Regions from separate parts of the Erwinia sp. 9145 genome, predicted to be linked through region 3. Evidence: predicted binding sites of a transcription regulator. Region 3 holds the regulator's gene; each other region holds the start of a gene.
What was found. Region 3 encodes PurR, which represses purine synthesis genes. Its sites were predicted from a motif close to CANGCAAACGTTTGCNTG; they were not measured.
Positions count from the first base shown of each region.

Region 1: rbsD (D-ribose pyranase) is a predicted target of PurR. The motif match lies at 1,949-1,966, and genes of this name have one in related genera.
Region 2: purH (bifunctional phosphoribosylaminoimidazolecarboxamide formyltransferase/IMP cyclohydrolase) is a predicted target of PurR. The motif match lies at 2,458-2,475, and genes of this name have one in related genera.

Region 1 covers NZ_JQNE01000001.1:3,992,675-3,996,887, reverse strand. The annotation lists gene rbsC (ribose ABC transporter permease) at 1-2, opposite strand, end outside; gene rbsA (ribose ABC transporter ATP-binding protein RbsA) at 2-1,510, opposite strand; gene rbsD (D-ribose pyranase) at 1,518-1,937, opposite strand; gene FA91_RS18780 ((S)-acetoin forming diacetyl reductase) at 2,131-2,904, opposite strand; gene alsS (acetolactate synthase AlsS) at 2,924-4,213, opposite strand, start outside.
Region 2 covers NZ_JQNE01000001.1:36,147-40,359, forward strand. The annotation lists gene purD (phosphoribosylamine--glycine ligase) at 1-715, opposite strand, end outside; gene purH (bifunctional phosphoribosylaminoimidazolecarboxamide formyltransferase/IMP cyclohydrolase) at 729-2,318, opposite strand; rRNA gene FA91_RS00195 (16S ribosomal RNA) at 2,943-4,213, shown strand, end outside.
Region 3 covers NZ_JQNE01000001.1:1,721,659-1,725,871, forward strand. The annotation lists gene punC (purine nucleoside transporter PunC) at 1-300, opposite strand, end outside; gene punR (DNA-binding transcriptional activator PunR) at 413-1,327, shown strand; gene purR (HTH-type transcriptional repressor PurR) at 1,324-2,349, opposite strand; gene FA91_RS20990 (YnhF family membrane protein) at 2,633-2,722, shown strand; gene FA91_RS08465 (C40 family peptidase) at 2,766-3,581, opposite strand; gene FA91_RS08470 (Grx4 family monothiol glutaredoxin) at 3,898-4,213, shown strand, end outside.

The DNA.
Region 1 (4,213 bases), 2.3 Mb from region 3:
ATTATATTGCCAGCTCCGCGCTATTTTGCTTACCTACTGCCGCCGCCATCAGCACTTCCTGCGTGGCCTGTTCAATGGGGAAATCGCCGCTCAGGCGGCCTTCATGCATCACCAGTACGCGATCGCTCATGCCAAGCACCTCCGGCATTTCCGAGGAGATCAGGATGATACTCAGCCCCTCGTCTTTGAACTGATTGATTAACTGGTAAATTTCTTTCTTCGCGCCCACATCAACGCCGCGCGTGGGTTCATCAAGGATCAGCACTTTTGGCCGCGTCATCAGCCCGCGCGCAATGGCAATTTTCTGCTGATTGCCGCCGGAAAGCAGGCCAACAGGCTGCTCCATTGACGGCGTTTTCACATTAAACAGTTCGATGAAATCGCCGACCGCCATCTGCTCTTCCGCGTGCTTCAGGCGTCCGCCGCGATGGCTGAAATAGTCCAGTGCGGTGAGCGACATGTTCTCTTTTACCGACATGCCCAGCACCAGCCCGTCGCGCTTGCGATCCTCAGAGATATAAACGATGCCGTGGCGCAGTCCGTCTTCCGGCGTCTGCGTGATGACCTTTTTACCGTCAAGCGTCACGCTGCCGCTGGTGCGCGGAAAAGCGCCATACAGTACTTTCATCAGTTCGGTGCGGCCCGCGCCCATCAGCCCGGCCACGCCAAGAATTTCGCCTTTACGCAGCGAAAAGCTGACGTTATCGACGCCGGGCCCGCTCAGGTTTTCCACCCGCAGGCGAACGTCACCCGGCGCTTTATCCAGCCGTGGATACTGCTCTTCCAGCTTGCGCCCGACCATCATCTCAATCAGCGAGGCTTCATCGAGGCCGTTAACCGGGCGCTCAGCGATAAACTGACCGTCGCGGAAAATAGTCACGTCGTCGCAAATTTCAAAAATCTCTTTCATGCGGTGCGAGATATAAACAATGCCGCAACCCTGCGCCTTCAGCTCACGAATAACGCGAAACAGCGACACGGTTTCCGTATCGGTCAGCGCATCCGTCGGCTCGTCCATCACGATGACTTTTGACTCGTAGCTCAGTACTTTAGCGATTTCGACCATCTGCTGATCGCCAATCGACAGCTCGCCCACCAGCCGGTGACTGTTAAAGCGCAGGTTCAACCGCTTCAGCAGCACATCCGCCTCGGCGTGCATCTTTTTCCAGTTGATGCAGCCAAAGCCGTTAACGAACTCGCGGCCAAGAAAGATATTTTCCGCAATGCTGAGCTGCGGGATCAGGTTCAGCTCCTGATGAATAATGCCAATACCTGCTTCCTGCGAGGCTTTCGGCCCATTGAACGTGGTTTCGTTACCCAGCCACAACACCGATCCGGCGTCGCGTGGATAAATACCGGTCATCACCTTCATCATGGTGGATTTGCCCGCGCCGTTTTCACCGACCAGCGCCATCACGCGGCCCGGCCATACATTCAGTGCGGCGCCGGAGAGCGCCTTCACGCCGGGAAACGATTTATCAATACCCTTGAGTTGCAATAAAGGTTGCATCGCGACCTCAGAAAGTGACGCCGGCGCAGAGGATGATATTCGCATAGGGAGAACACTCTCCGCTGCGAATGACCGCCCTGCTGCGCTGCGTTTGCTGTTTAAACTGCTGGTGGCTGACGTACTGAATATTAATGCGGTTTCCCTGGTGCTTTTGCAGCAAATCGAGCAGGGCGAGCAGTTCGCTATGGAGCTGTGGATTATGCGAGTGGATCTCTTCCGCGATGACAGCGCTCTCGACCTGCATCTCCTGCGTTACCGCTTCCACCACCTGCATAAAAGTGGGCACGCCCTGCGTTACCGCCAGGTCAATGCGCTGCGGGCCGGTCGGAATGGGCAGGCCCGCATCGCCGATCGTCAGGCTGTCGGTGTGGCCCAGACGGGAGACAAGATAAGAGATTTCAGAATGTAGTAAGGCGCCTTTTTTCATCATTCACTCCAGAGCGAAACGTTTCGCTGCCGATGAGTGTAAAAGAGGCGTTTAAGAATTCAACGGGAAAGTTATGGAAATGTGATCGCTATCGAAACGTTTCGCTGACCAGGTTAAAAACGTTGTCAGGGAGGGTCTTTGAGTTCATGCCGCGCGAAAATAGCCGGCGTAAACCGGCCATGCGCTGAGAGACTTAATTGAAGACCATGCCGCCATCAATCAGTAATGACTGGCCAGTCATATAATTTGAATCGGGGCCCGCCAGGAAGGAGACGCAGGCGGCAACGTCTTCGGGTTCAGAAAGACGGCCAAGCGTAATACGTTTAGCAAATTCGGCCGTGCCGTAGCCAGCGGGCTGTCCCGCCTGGCGGGATACCTGACGATCGATCTCGTCCCACATAGGCGTTTTAACTATGCCCGGACAGTAGCCATTAACGGTAATGCCCGCCGGGGCCAGATCGCGCGCTGCGGTTTGTGTCAGGCCGCGAACGGCAAATTTACTGGAGCTGTAAACAGCCAGTTCAGGGTTGCCCACATGCCCGGCCTGGGAACAGGCATTGATGATCTTGCCGCCGTGGCCTTCCGCTTTGAAAGCCGCCACGGCCGCCTGAATTCCCCAGATCACGCCTTTAACGTTGATATCGTAGACTTTATCCACAATTTCAGCGCTGATCTCCTCAATGGGCGTGGTCGGCGCCACGCCCGCGTTGTTAACAATGACATCAAAGCCGCCCAGCGCGTTGCGCGCCTCTTCAACGGCGGCAAACACCCGATCGCGTTTTGAAACGTCCACCGTCACCGCCACGGCTTTGCCGCCTGCCTGGATGATTTCATCGGCAACCTGGCGGGCGGTCTGACTGTTAAAGTCCGCCACCGCCACGGAAAAGCCGTCTTTCGCCAGTCGTAACGCAATGGCTTTGCCAATTCCCTGACCGCTGCCGGTGACGAATGCTACTTTGTTTTTCATGTCTGCTCCTTAACCGTATTTAAAGAATCTGACTCAGATGCAACTGACCCATAAGCATCGGGTTATCGCTATAATCCACCGGTATCGCCACTACGGCGGGGCCCGGTACATCCATTGCCTTACGCAACACAGGCTCCAGCGCGCTGGCGCTTTCCACGGCAAAACCCGCGGCGCCAAATGCTTCGGCATAGGCTTTAAAATCTACCGGCCCGAATTTCACCCCGGATACGCGCTGATATTTTTTCTGCTCCTGCATCGCCACCATGTTGTATTCCTCGTCCACCCAGATGATGTGCAGCACGTTGGCTTTCAGCCTGACCGCCGTCTCCAGTTCCATGCTCGACTGAAGGAAGCCGCCATCACCCGAAACGGAGACCACTTTACGGCTGGGATCCACCAGCCAGGCGCCAATTGCCCACGGCAGCGCGACACCCATCGTTTGTTGACCGTTAGAGATCATGATCTGGCGGGCGCGGAAGCTGTAAAGGTATCGGGCGATCCAGATATGGAAACTGCCCATGTCTACCGTCAGGGTGACGTCGCTATTGATGATGTCCTGCATCGCCCGCACGATACGCAACGGGTGCAGAGCAAACTGATTAAGGCTCTGCCCCTGAAGCGACAGCAATTTCCGCTGTTGCTGGCGATCCTGCAAAATTGAGGCAGCCTGCGCGCTGAGTTGCAAAGGTGAAGGGATACGCGCTGCCAGTTTCTCCAGCGTGGCGGCGATATTTCCTATCAGTTCGGCATCCGGCATATAGTTGTTATCCACATCCGCCGGCAGCACATCAATATGAACCAGGGTCGCGGTTCCGCTATTCCACAGGGTGGGCTCATACTCGACCGGACTGTAGCCGATGGTAACAATCAGATCGGCCTGGCGAAGAAGACGATCCCCCGCCTGGTTATTAAACAGGCCAACCCGACCGGCAAACCGCGAGAAATGCTCCTGCCGTACGGCACCGGCAGCCTGATAGGTACTGGTAACCGGAATATGGCTGCGTTCTAACAGGCGATGGAGCGCTTCGCTGTTTTCCGGCTGGCTGGCCATCAGGCCGAGCAATAAAACGGGATTTTTCGCCTGAGCGATTTGTGCGGCCACCGCCTCAATCGCCACATCCGGCGCCGGGCCAGCCAGCATATGCCCTTTGCTGACAAGCATGTTGCCCCGCGCCGGTTGGTCAACAATATCCTGTGGCAGGCTGACAAAGGCGCCGCCACCGCGACCATATTCCGCATGACGAAAGGCATTGGAAAGGATTTCAGAGAGCGCGTTAGCATCCGTGACTTCCACCGCATATTTGGTGAC
Region 2 (4,213 bases), 1.7 Mb from region 3:
CGACCGGCGCCGGGGAATAGGCGCCCATGCCGCCGGTGTTCAGGCCGGTATCGCCATCGCCGACGCGTTTATGATCCTGGCTGGTCGCCATCGGCAGCACGTGCTCGCCATCAACCATCACGATAAAGCTGGCTTCTTCGCCCTCAAGAAACTCTTCCACCACGATGCGGTGGCCCGCGTCGCCAAAGGCGTTGCCTGCCAGCATGTCCTCAATAGCGTCTTCCGCTTCTTTCAGCGTCATCGCCACGATCACGCCCTTGCCTGCGGCCAGACCATCTGCCTTAATCACTACCGGCGCGCCGTTTTTGCGCACCCAGGCGAGCGCGGGTTCAACGTCAGTAAAGTTTTCATAGCCGGCGGTAGGAATATGGTGGCGCGCCAGGAAATCCTTGGTGAACGCTTTGGAACCTTCAAGCTGAGCGGCGGCCTGCGTGGGGCCAAAAATCTTCAGACCAGCGGCGCGAAAGGCATCCACCACGCCTGCCACCAGCGGTTGCTCCGGCCCAACGATGGTCAGATCGATGTTTTCACGTTGCGCAAAACTCACCAGCGAAGGAATATCCGTTGCGCTGATATCAACGTTTTGCAGCGCCGGTTCCAGCGCGGTACCCGCGTTGCCCGGCGCGACAAAAACGGTTTCCGCCAGGGGGGATAAAGACGCTTTCCAGGCCAGAGCGTGTTCACGTCCGCCGTTACCGATGACTAGAATTTTCATTGTAGGCTCCTGATTAGTGACGGAAGTGGCGCATGTTGGTAAAGATCATCGCGATGCCGTGTTCGTCGGCGGCGGCAATCACCTCTTCATCGCGAATCGACCCGCCCGGCTGGATCACGCAGCTCACGCCGACGGCAGCGGCGGCATCAATGCCATCGCGGAACGGGAAGAATGCATCCGACGCCATCGCAGAACCTTTCACCTCCAGCCCTTCGTCGGCAGCCTTGATGCCGGCAATTTTGGCGGAATAAACGCGGCTCATCTGACCTGCACCAATGCCAATGGTCATATTGTCTCGCGCATAGACGATGGCATTAGACTTAACGAATTTCGCCACTTTCCAGCAGAACAGGGCATCGCGCAGCTCCTGTTCCGTTGGCTGGCGCTTGCTGACCACGCGCAATTCGCTTGCGTTAACCATGCCCAGATCGCGATCCTGCACCAGCAGCCCACCGTTGACGCGTTTGAAATCCAGACCAGCCTGACGCTGCTGCCACTGACCACAGGTGAGAACGCGCACGTTCTGTTTCGCTGCGGTGACCTTTAATGCGGCTGCGCTGGCGGAAGGCGCGATGATCACTTCTACAAACTGGCGGCTGATAATTGCCTGCGCGGTGGCTTCATCCAGCTCGCGGTTGAAAGCGATGATGCCGCCAAACGCCGAGGTCGGATCGGTCTTATACGCCAGTTCGTAGGCGTCAAGAAGGGAACCGCTGACCGCAACGCCGCAGGGATTGGCATGCTTAACGATAACGCAGGCAGGCTCAACGAACTCTTTTACGCACTCCAGCGCGGCGTCAGTATCAGCAATGTTGTTATAAGAGAGGGCTTTGCCCTGAACCTGCCGTGCCGTGGCGACTGACGCTTCCGATACGTTCTCTTCAATATAGAAAGCAGCCTCCTGATGGCTGTTTTCGCCGTAGCGCATATCCTGCTTTTTAATGAAGTTCAGGTTCAGCGTACGCGGGAAGCGGCCGGAAGGCTGCTGCGTCTCGCCGTGGTAGGCAGGCACCAGGCTGCCGAAATAGTTGGCGATCATACTGTCGTAGGCAGCGGTATGCTCAAAGGCTTTTATCGCCAGGTCGAAGCGGGTACTGAGCCGGAGGCTGTTTTCGTTGGCGTCCAGTTCGGTAATGATGGCGGCGTAGTCGCTGCTCTTCACCACAATAGCCACGTCTTTATGGTTTTTGGCTGCGGAACGCACCATGGTCGGGCCGCCGATATCGATATTTTCTACGGCATCTTCCAGCGAGCAGCCTTCACGGGCGACGGTTTGCGCGAACGGGTAAAGATTAACAACCACCATATCTATTGGAGAGATGCTGTGTTGCGACATGATCGCATCGTCCTGACCCCGGCGCCCAAGAATCCCGCCATGAACTTTGGGGTGCAGCGTTTTGACCCGGCCATCCATCATTTCCGGAAATCCCGTGTAATCTGAAACTTCTGTAACAGGCAGTCCTGCGTCTGCCAGCAGGCGGGCGGTGCCGCCCGTGGAAAGAAGCTCAACGCCTCGCGCTGAAAGCGCCTGAGCAAATTCAAGAATACCGGCTTTGTCAGAAACGCTGAGCAGAGCGCGGCGTACAGGACGACGTTGTTGCATGGTGATGATCCCCTGGCTGTGGTTCGCATAGAGTAAGAGCGTTACATCAAGCTTAGCTTTTTCCCTTTATTAAAGGAAAACGGCAAATAAGCCTCAGGTAACGTCCCAAAACGGGGCTGTTTTTTTGCGGGGGCATTGTAGCGAAAACGTTTGCGTGATGCTCGCTTAAATTCCGGACGGGCCTGGTCTGTGGATAAAAAAGTGGATAAGTGGGTATAAATGGCCCTTTTGCTGTGGAAAGCAGCGAACGCGCTATTTTTCGCAAATCAGGGCTTGTCAGCCGCAGGGAAGTCCCTATAATGCGCCTCCATCGACACGGAACAACGGCTTAACGGTCGCCGGGTTGAGAGATTCTGTAAGAAGGAATCGTCGGGGAAAATTCTGTAAAACAGGGTTGACTCTGAAAGAGGAAAGCGTAATATACGCCACCTCGCGAACCGCCGGTTAAGCCGCGTTCGCACTGCTCTTTAACAATTTATCAGACAATCTGTGTGGGCACTCGCAGGATTGATATCACAGCCTTCGGGCAGATGAACTATCAAGTCTTTGTTGAGTGAACACGTAATTCATTACGACGTTTTAATTCACAGAGCACCGCCATCCACGTGATGGCAAATCAGACTTTAATTGAAGAGTTTGATCATGGCTCAGATTGAACGCTGGCGGCAGGCCTAACACATGCAAGTCGAACGGTAGCACAGAGGAGCTTGCTCCTCGGGTGACGAGTGGCGGACGGGTGAGTAATGTCTGGGGATCTGCCCGGTAGAGGGGGATAACCACTGGAAACGGTGGCTAATACCGCATAATCTCGCAAGAGCAAAGTGGGGGACCTTCGGGCCTCACACTACCGGATGAACCCAGATGGGATTAGCCAGCTGGTGAGGTAACGGCTCACCAGGGCGACGATCCCTAGCTGGTCTGAGAGGATGACCAGCCACACTGGAACTGAGACACGGTCCAGACTCCTACGGGAGGCAGCAGTGGGGAATATTGCACAATGGGCGCAAGCCTGATGCAGCCATGCCGCGTGTATGAAGAAGGCCTTCGGGTTGTAAAGTACTTTCAGCGGGGAGGAAGGGTGAAGAGCGAATAACTTTTCACATTGACGTTACCCGCAGAAGAAGCACCGGCTAACTCCGTGCCAGCAGCCGCGGTAATACGGAGGGTGCAAGCGTTAATCGGAATTACTGGGCGTAAAGCGCACGCAGGCGGTCTGTTAAGTCAGATGTGAAATCCCCGGGCTCAACCCGGGAACTGCATTTGAAACTGGCAGGCTTGAGTCTCGTAGAGGGGGGTGGAATTCCAGGTGTAGCGGTGAAATGCGTAGAGATCTGGAGGAATACCGGTGGCGAAGGCGGCCCCCTGGACGAAGACTGACGCTCAGGTGCGAAAGCGTGGGGAGCAAACAGGATTAGATACCCTGGTAGTCCACGCCGTAAACGATGTCGATTTGGAGGCTGTGAGCTTGACTCGTGGCTTCCGTAGCTAACGCGTTAAATCGACCGCCTGGGGAGTACGGCCGCAAGGTTAAAACTCAAATGAATTGACGGGGGCCCGCACAAGCGGTGGAGCATGTGGTTTAATTCGATGCAACGCGAAGAACCTTACCTGGTCTTGACATCCACGGAATCGGGCAGAGATGCCTGAGTGCCTTCGGGAGCCGTGAGACAGGTGCTGCATGGCTGTCGTCAGCTCGTGTTGTGAAATGTTGGGTTAAGTCCCGCAACGAGCGCAACCCTTATCCTTTGTTGCCAGCGATTCGGTCGGGAACTCAAAGGAGACTGCCGGTGATAAACCGGAGGAAGGTGGGGATGACGTCAAGTCATCATGGCCCTTACGACCAGGGCTACACACGTGCTACAATGGCGCATACAAAGAGAAGCGACCTCGCGAGA
Region 3 (4,213 bases):
ACGCAGCCCCAACAGCGCCCATGCGGAATTCGCCCACCACATCATCGTGCAGCTCAGCGCAAAAATTCCCAGCCCCATCAGTAATACCGGACGTCGCCCGATGCGGTCTGAAAGCGGCCCCCAGATAAGTTGGGCGCTGGCAAAGCCTGCCAGAAACAGGCTCAGGCTGGCGCCGATCACGCCGGGTTGTGTGTGCAGATCCTGCTGCATGTCAGCAAAGGCGGGCAGGTACATATCAGTGGCGAGAAAGCCCACCACGCTTAAAAGCGCGAGGTAAAGGGTAAATCCGGGTGAAGGCATTTTATGCTCTTTATGGCAGATGAATGAAATGGCGCAAAGTGTAAACGCGTGCCACGCGCGCTGTGAAACGCTAATATTTGCATATTGCGTTCAAAAAATTTGCAGGCAGATTATGTGGTCAGAATATTCACTTGAAGTCATTGATGCTGTCGCCAGAAACGGCAGCTTCAGCGCGGCGGCAGCGGAGCTACATCGTGTGCCTTCTGCGGTCAGCTATACTGTTCGTCAGCTTGAAGAGTGGCTGGCTGTGCCGCTGTTTGAGCGCCGCCATCGCGACGTGGTGCTTACCGAGGCGGGAAAGGTTTTCATTCTGGAAGGTCGCACTGTTATCAAAAAAATGCTCGCAACGCGTCGTCAGTGTCAGCAGGTGGCGAACGGCTGGCGAGGCCAGATCAATATCGCCGTTGACCGCATCGTGCGGCCGCAGCGAACGCGACAAATGGTAGTGGATTTTTACCGCCACTTTCCTGATATCGAACTGCATCTGACCGCCGAGGTCTTCAACGGCGTCTGGGACGCGCTGGCGGACGGCAGGGTGGATATTGCCATCGGCGCGACGCAGGCGATTCCGGTCGGAGGACGTTACGCCTTCCGTGACATGGGCGCGCTGAACTGGCGTTGTGTGGTACAGGCCCGTCATCCGCTGGCGCAGTGTACAAAAGACATTGATGACGAGACGGTGCGGGAGTGGCCTTCGCTGGTGCTGGAGGATACGTCGCGTTCTCTGCCGAAGCGCACCACCTGGACACTGGATAATCAGCGTCGGCTGGTGGTGCCAGACTGGGAAAGCGCTGCTGATTGCCTGCTGGCGGGGCTGTGCGTCGGCATGGTGCCGGGGCATTTTGCACGCCCGTTGCTGCAAAGCGGCGCGCTACGTGAGTTGACGCTTGGCGCGCCGTTCCCTGACAGCCCCTGCTGCGTAAGCTGGTCGCGGGCGGCGGACGACTCGCCGGCAATGCGCTGGCTGCTGGATTATCTGGGCGATACCGATACGCTGAACCATGAATGGCTCAGCGAAAAACATTAGCGTCGATAGTCAAGGAACGGCCCGTCAGCGACCGAGCGGCGCTCAATCAGAGTGGGATGCACCTCAATGGTTTGCGGATCTTCGCGCTTGCTGGTGATCCTGTCCAGCAGCATCTCGAATGCGGTTTCGCCCAACTGTTGTTTAGGCTGGTGAACCGTGGTCAGCGCCGGGGTGAAGTAGCGGGCATTGCGCACATTATCATACCCGATCACCGATATGTCTTGCGGCACGCGCAGCCCCATTTCATCGGCCGCGCAAATTGCGCCCATCGCCATGACGTCGCCCCCGCAAAATACGGCGGTGGGGCGCTGCTTCTGCGACAGGATCTGCTGCATGGCGCGGTAGCCAGATTCCGGCTCAAAGTCGCCCTGCACCAGCCACTCGTTGCGTAGCGTGATGCCCGCTTCAGAAAGCGCCTTCAGAAATCCCGCATGGCGACCGCCGCCGGTATTGCGCTCCATCTGGCCGGGGATCACGCCGATATCGCGATGGCCGCGTTCAATCAGATAGCGTCCCACCAGGTAGCCGCCTTCGAAAGCATTATCCAGCACCGTATCGGTAAAATCGCCGCGCGATTCGCCCCAGTCCATCACCACCATCGGAATGTTGCGGCTGTTTTCCAGCAGTTCGATCAGCGCATCGGGATATTCAGAACACATCACCAGCAGCCCGTCGACGCGCTTTTGCGCCATCATCGACAGATACGCCTCCTGCTTTTGCAGATCGTTATGGGCGTTACCCAAAATCAGCGTGTAGCCTTTGGCAAAGCAGCTGTTTTCAATGGCTTCAATAATCTCAGCGAAATAGGGCGCTTCGCTTGAGGTGGCCAGCAGCCCGATGGTTCGGGTGTGATTGACTTTAAGACTGCGGGCAACCGCACTGGGTGAATAGTGAAGTTCTTTGATGGCGGCCCATACCGCGTCCCGCGTATTTTCAGCGACGAAGCGGGTTTTATTGATAACGTGTGAAACGGTAGTGGTGGACACCCCGGCACGCCTGGCCACATCTTTAATGGTTGCCATGAAATAATGACTCCTGCACTTATCGCAACTTATTGATAAGTCATTTGTTAAACGATTGCGTAAAGCGAAATTTCCCCGCCGCCTCTGAGACTGTGCTGCGTGCATGTCGGTGACGTCAGGAAGGAATAAGCGTTGGTGTTTGCGCAACGGCACAGCATTTTATTACGGGTTGCGCAACGAGGCCCGGATTCTAACAAGCTCTGCCAAAGAAAACGAGATTTTTACCGCCAGATATGGGAAAATTGATACCGGTACAACTATCAGGGTTATTAAGAGGGTGTAAATGGATACCGATCTGAAGTTCTCGCTGTTGACGACCTGCGCTGCGCTGTTGATGATTATCGCATTCAGCTTTACCGCCGTGATGCACTAAAAAAAAGGCCGATTAAGATCGGCCTTTTTTATTCTTTTTACACTCAGCGAATGGTTTTGGGCGTCATCACACGGCGCGCGCCAACATAATGACCCTGCCAGTAATCATCCGACAGCGCGCTTATCTGAATATCTTTTCCGGTACGCGGAGACTGAATAAATTTACCGCCGCCAAGGTACACGCCCACATGATCGGCCGTGCCGCGCCCGTTTATGCGGAAAAAGACCAGGTCGCCTTTTTCCAGCTCACCGCGGTCAATCTGCGCCGCGTCGCGCAAATGGTACATCTCGTTGGCGGTGCGCGGGATCTTAAACTTTACCAGGTCTTTGTAGGCATACCAGACCAGTCCGCTACAGTCGAAGCCGGTCTCAGGTGAGGTGCCGCCCCACTGGTAAGGTTTACCCAACTGGCCCATCAGCTTGTTCATCGCTGTTTCACGCGCTTTCTGATAGCGCGCGCGGTGCGCTTTGCTGAGTTTGAGCGGTGAGGAGGTTGCGTTATCGGTAAGCGCTTCACGCTCTTTCAGCGTTTTAATCCCCTGGCGACCGTAGCGTTTTTTTGAAGCATTGTTTTTTGCTGCCGCGAGGATTTGGGATTTGGTGACCTTGTGCGAGGCTGCCAGCTTTTTGTTAAGTTTGGCTTTTGCAGAAGAGGCAGTGCGGGGTTTGCGGGCGACGTCTTTTACTTTTTTCGTTGTTGTACTCTTCACCGTTTTGCGCTTGCGGCGATCGTCATCGCGTTCATTTTTGGCATTCGCCTTTTGGTGTTTTGCATTAACAGGCGTGCCGGGCGATGCGTGCGCCACAGTGACGAAAAGCTGAACAAAAGCCAGCATGATTATCGTGATAAATAGACGCATCGTTACCATTAACAGTTCGTGCTTTCGCCAGCGGCAAAAGCAGGGCAATAAGATTTATCTGCCTGTTGAGCAGACGGGCCAGGCAATTCTAATCTAACTTTTTGCCAAAAGGTAAGGTCTTTTTTGTTTCAATGACTCAGCGCAAGAAACCGTTGGCAAAAAAGCATGTGTTTTATTCAACCTGCCGTGAAAGCAATGACCCTACGAGCAAGGTAACGCGTCAGGAGAAATAACCCTGCTGAAAATGTCGTTTTCATCACGACGGCAGAGCCGCTACAATAAAAAGACACGACGTATCCGTTTGAGGAAGGCATTTATGAGCACTGTTGAAAAAATTGAGCGCCAAATCGCAGAAAACCCGATTCTGCTGTATATGAAAGGCTCCCCGAAGCTGCCAAGCTGCGGTTTCTCGGCCCAGGCCGTCCAGGCGCTTTCCGCCTGCGGTGAACGCTTTGCCTATGTCGATATTCTGCAAAATCCTGAAGTACGCGCTGAACTGCCTAAATACGCTAACTGGCCAACGTTCCCGCAGCTGTGGGTGGATGGCGAGCTGGTCGGCGGCTGCGATATCATTATCGAAATGTATCAGCGCGGCGAACTGCAACAGCTGATCAAAGAAACCGCGCAGAAGT